Regions from separate parts of the Streptosporangium longisporum genome, predicted to be linked through region 1. Evidence: predicted binding sites of a transcription regulator. Region 1 holds the regulator's gene; the other holds the start of a gene.
What was found. Region 1 encodes HspR, which represses chaperone genes until heat shock. Its sites were predicted from a motif close to ANTTGAGTCNNNNNGACTCAANT; they were not measured.

Region 1 (2,396 bases):
ACCAGCAGCAGAGCGGCGCCGGGGAGCGCATCGGCGACATCTTCGGCGGCCTGTTCAACCGGGGCGGCGCGGGCCGCCCCGGCGGGACGACGACCAGGGCGCGCCGGGGCCAGGACATCGAGTCCGAGGTGACCCTCAACTTCTCCGAGGCGGTCGAGGGCACCACGGTCTCGCTCCGCCTGACCAGTTCCTCCGCGTGCACCGCGTGCGGGGGCACCGGCGCCAAGGCCGGCACCACGCCGCGGGTCTGCCCGACCTGTGAGGGCACCGGGGCGGCCAGCCGCAACCTGGGCAACTTCGCCTTCTCCGAGCCGTGCCGCGACTGCAAGGGCCGCGGCCTGCTCGTGGACGACCCGTGCCCGGTGTGCGACGGCAGCGGGCGGGGCAAGAGCACCCGCACGATCCAGGCGCGCATCCCGGCCGGTGTCGCCGACGGACAGCGCATCAAGATCAAGGCCAAGGGCGCACCCGGCGAGAACGGCGGCCCGGCCGGCGACCTCTACGTCCAGATCCACGTCAAGCCGCACTCCGTGTTCGGCAGGACGGGTGAGAACCTGACGGTCACCGTCCCGGTCACCTTCACCGAGGCGGCGCTGGGCGCCGAGATCAAGGTGCCGGTCCTCAAGGGGATGCCGGTCACCCTGCGCATCCCCGAGGGCACCCCGAACGGCCGCACCTTCCGGGTGCGCGGCAGGGGCGTCACCCGTAAGGACGGCACCAAGGGCGACCTGCTCGCCACGGTCGAGGTCCTCGTGCCCAGCAAGCTCGAGGACAAGGCGAGAGGCGCTCTGGAGGAGTTCCGCGACGCCACCTCGGGAGGTGACCCGCGGGCTGACCTGATCGCACAGGCCAGAAGCGAGTAGCCATGGAAGCCAACTACTTCGATCTGTCGGACGACACACCCGTCTACGTGATCTCAGTGGCCGCCCAGCTGTCCGGTCTGCACCCGCAGACCCTGCGCCAGTACGACCGTCTCGGCCTGGTCAGTCCAGGCCGTACGGCGGGACGCGGGCGCCTGTACTCCACCCGCGACATCGTGATGCTCCGCGAGGTCCAGCGGCTCTCCCAGGAGGAGGGCATCAACCTCGCGGGCATCAAGCGCATCCTGGCCCTCGAGAACGAGGCCCTGCGGCTGCGCGACGAGAACCACCGTCTCCGCGCGGAGATGAACATGATCCGCGCCCTGATCCAGTACCAGCTGCCCCCCGCCTGAGAGTCCCGTCCGTCCCGTCGCACGGCGAACCACCGCGGCGCGCCGCGGTGCCGGAGACCGGACAGCAGCGTCCCACCCGCGGCGCGCGGCGCCGCCGTCAAGCACTAAGGCCTGGTAAGCATGGACTACAAGCTCACTCAGAAGAGCCAGGAGGCGGTCTCCTCCGCCATCCGGCGGGCGGCCGCAGAAGGCAACCCCGAGGTCGCCCCGGCTCACCTGTTCACCTCGTTGCTCGCCCAGAGCGGCGGCACCGCCGTGCCCCTGCTGGAGGCGGTGGGCGCCGACTGGAAGAAGCTCCGGACCGAGGCCGAGACCCAGCTGGCCGCCCTGCCCAAGGCGCAGGGCTCCACGGTCGGCGCGCCGTCGAGCTCGCGGCAGCTTCTCACCGTGCTGAACACTGCGGCCCAGCGGGCCCGCAGCCTGGAGGACGAGTACGTCTCGACCGAGCACCTGCTGGTCGGCCTGGCCACCGACGGCGGCCCGGTCGCCCGGCTGCTCACCTCCGCCGGCGCGAGCCCGTCCGCCCTGCTGGACGCCTTCGAGAAGGTGCGCGGGCACGCCAAGGTGACCAGCGCGACGCCCGAGGACACCTACCAGGCGCTGGAGAAGTACGGGATCGACCTGACCGAGCAGGCCAGGGCGGGCAGGCTCGACCCGGTGATCGGCCGTGACTCGGAGATCCGGCGGGTCGTCCAGGTGCTCAGCCGCCGTACCAAGAACAACCCGGTGCTCATCGGCGAGCCCGGCGTCGGCAAGACCGCGGTGGTGGAGGGGCTCGCCCAGCGGATCGTGGCCGGGGACGTGCCCTCCAGCCTGCGGGACAAGCGCCTGATCGCGCTCGACCTGGGCGCCATGGTCGCCGGGGCCAAGTACCGCGGCGAGTTCGAGGAGCGCCTCAAGGCCGTGCTCGGCGAGATCAAGGAGAGCAACGGCCAGGTCGTCACGTTCATCGACGAGCTGCACACCATGGTCGGCGCGGGCGCGGCCGAGGGCGCGATGGACGCGGGCAACATGCTCAAGCCCATGCTGGCCCGCGGCGAGCTGCGCATGATCGGCGCGACCACGCTGGACGAGTACCGCGAGCGCATCGAGAAGGACCCGGCGCTGGAACGGCGCTTCCAGCAGGTCTACGTGGGCGAGCCCACCGTCGAGGACACCATCGCCATCCTGCGCGGCCTCAAGG
Region 2 (2,396 bases), on a different contig from region 1:
GAGGTCTTGCCGACCCCGGGGGGACCGGCCAGCGCGAGCACGGCGCCGCTGCGGCGCCCGCCGACCACGCCCAGGCCCTTCTCGGCCCTGCGCCCGCGGACGGCCAGGTACTCGATGATGCGGTCCTTGACGTCGTCGAGGCCGGTGTGGTCGGCGTCCAGGACGGCGCGGGCCGCGGCGATGTCGTAGGAGTCCTCGGTCCGCTCGTTCCAGGGGATGTCCAGGACGGTGTCGAGCCAGGTGCGGATCCAGCCGGTCTCGGGAGACTGGTCGGAGGTCCGCTCCAGCTTGTCGACCTCCTTGAGCGCGGCCTCGCGCACCTTGGCGGGCAGGTCGGCGGCCTCGACGCGGGCGCGGTAGTCCTCCTCCTCGGAGCCGGAGGTGTCGCCGTTGAGCTCGGCGAGCTCCTTGCGGACCGCGGCCAGCTGCTGGCGGAGCAGGAACTCGCGCTGCTGCTTCTCCATGCCCTCCTGGACGTCCTTGCGGATCGTCTCGGCCACGTCGAGCTCCGCCAGGTGCTCGCGCGACCACTCGACCAGCATCGCGAGGCGGTCGGCCGGGTCGGCGGTCTGCAGGATCTCGGCCTTGCGCGAGGTGGTCAGCCAGGGGGCGTAGCCGGAGTTGTCGGCCAGCACCGAGGGGTCGCTCATCTGGTTGACGGCGTCGACGACCTGCCAGGCGCCCCGCTTCTGCAGGATCGTGGTGGCCAGCGCCTTGTACTCCTTGGCGAGCTCGTGGGCCCGCTCACCGGCCGCGATCACGGGGATGACCGTGGCCTCCACCCACAGGGCCGCACCCGGGCCGGTCGTGCCGGTGCCCACCCGCACCCGGTCGGCACCCCGCACCACGGCCGCGGGCTCCCCACCGGGAAGCCTGCCCACCTGCTCGACGATCGCCCGCACGCCCACCGAACCGTACCGGCCGTCGATCCGGGGAACGAGCAGGACCTCGGGCTTGTTCTCAGCGAGAGCCTGCGCCGCGTCGATCGCGGCCCGGACCTCGGGCTCGGACAGGTCAAGCGGGACCACCATGCCCGGCAGCACGACCTCGTCGTCGAGCGGCAGGACCGGGAGGATCAAGCTCTCACTCATGTGAACTCCAAGGGTTGAGTTATACAGGCTCAATTAATGGGAGCCTCAGAATGTTCCCGAGGATGAGCGTGTTCACTGTGAGCGATCGTAATGATGTAATCACGGGCCATCGGGTCCTCTCCTCGATCCGGGGAGCGAGGGGTGAGCCACCACTCTCACCCAGACAGGCACCGGGGTGGCCGGTCCTCTCACCCCAGGGGGTGACCTGCGGCGTCACCCTGCGGGGTGAGGCGGGGCGTGGCCGGGCTGCCTAAGCTGGCCGGGTGACCTCCCGTCCTCCCCGGCAGCGTGCGCGTGCGGCCCGCCAGGGCGTCCTGCGGCTGATCGGCCCGCTCGTCGAGGCGGCGGTGACCGGGGTGCCCGATCCGGCCCGGCCCCGGACCGGCCGGCTCAACGCGCGGGTGCCCCACTTCCTGGGGGTACTGCCGTTCCGGACCGTCGACCTGGTCCTGCTGGCCGACCTGGCCCTGACCTTCCTGCTGTTCCAGACGGGGTTCGTCCGCTTCAAGGAGCTCGCGGCCGAGACGCACTCCCCCATGGACGTGCAGGGGCTCGCGTTCGCGGCCGCGGCCTTCTCCCTGCCGCTCGCGCTGCGCCACCGCTGGCCCCTGGCCGCCTGGCGGTCGGCCGCGCTGCTGATGCCGTTGGGCACGGACATCTCCCGGCAGTTCCTCGGCATTCCGTACACCTCGGCCGCCGCGGTCATGTTCATACTGGTGGTCTACTCGGTCGCGGTGCGCTGCGATCGGCGGATCACCCTCGGCGTGTGGATCATCTCGGTCCTGGGCGCCCTGACGATCCACTCCGACTCGCTGGCCGTCGTCACCGTCGTCCTCACCGTGACCGTCCTGTTCGGTCACAACGTCCGCGCCCGGCGGCTGGCCCTCGGCAGGCTCGCCCAGGAGGAACGGCGCAGCAGGCAGGCACTGGACGGGCAGGCCGTGCTGGAGGAGCGGGCCAGGATCGCCAGGGAGCTGCACGACGTCGTCGCCCACCACATGTCGGTGATCGCCATCCAGGCGGAGGCCGTCCCGCTGCAGGCGGCCGGGGACGCGGCGCGCCTGGAGGAGGGGCTCGGGCAGATCCGCACGCTCTCGCTCACGGCCATGAACGAGATGCGCCGCGTGCTGGGCGTGCTCAGGGACGGCGACGAGAACGGCGACACCGCGCCGCAGCCGGGCCTCGGCCGCCTGGAGGAGCTCGTCGGCACCGCGCGCTCCGCCGGGCTGACCGTGACGCTCCGCCTCGGCGGCGACCTGACCGGCCTGCCCACGGCGGTGAGCCTGTCCGCCTACCGGATCGCCC

Region 2: a site for HspR is predicted at 1,104-1,126, ahead of lon (endopeptidase La). Genes of this name have one in related genera too.

The regions. Positions count from the first base shown of each region.
Region 1 is NZ_BAAAWD010000006.1:1,114,635-1,117,030, forward strand. It holds gene dnaJ (molecular chaperone DnaJ) at 1-863, shown strand, start outside; gene ABD832_RS09165 (heat shock protein transcriptional repressor HspR) at 866-1,213, shown strand; gene clpB (ATP-dependent chaperone ClpB) at 1,334-2,396, shown strand, end outside.
Region 2 is NZ_BAAAWD010000032.1:38,626-41,021, reverse strand. It holds gene lon (endopeptidase La) at 1-1,091, opposite strand, end outside; gene ABD832_RS41045 (sensor histidine kinase) at 1,355-2,396, shown strand, end outside.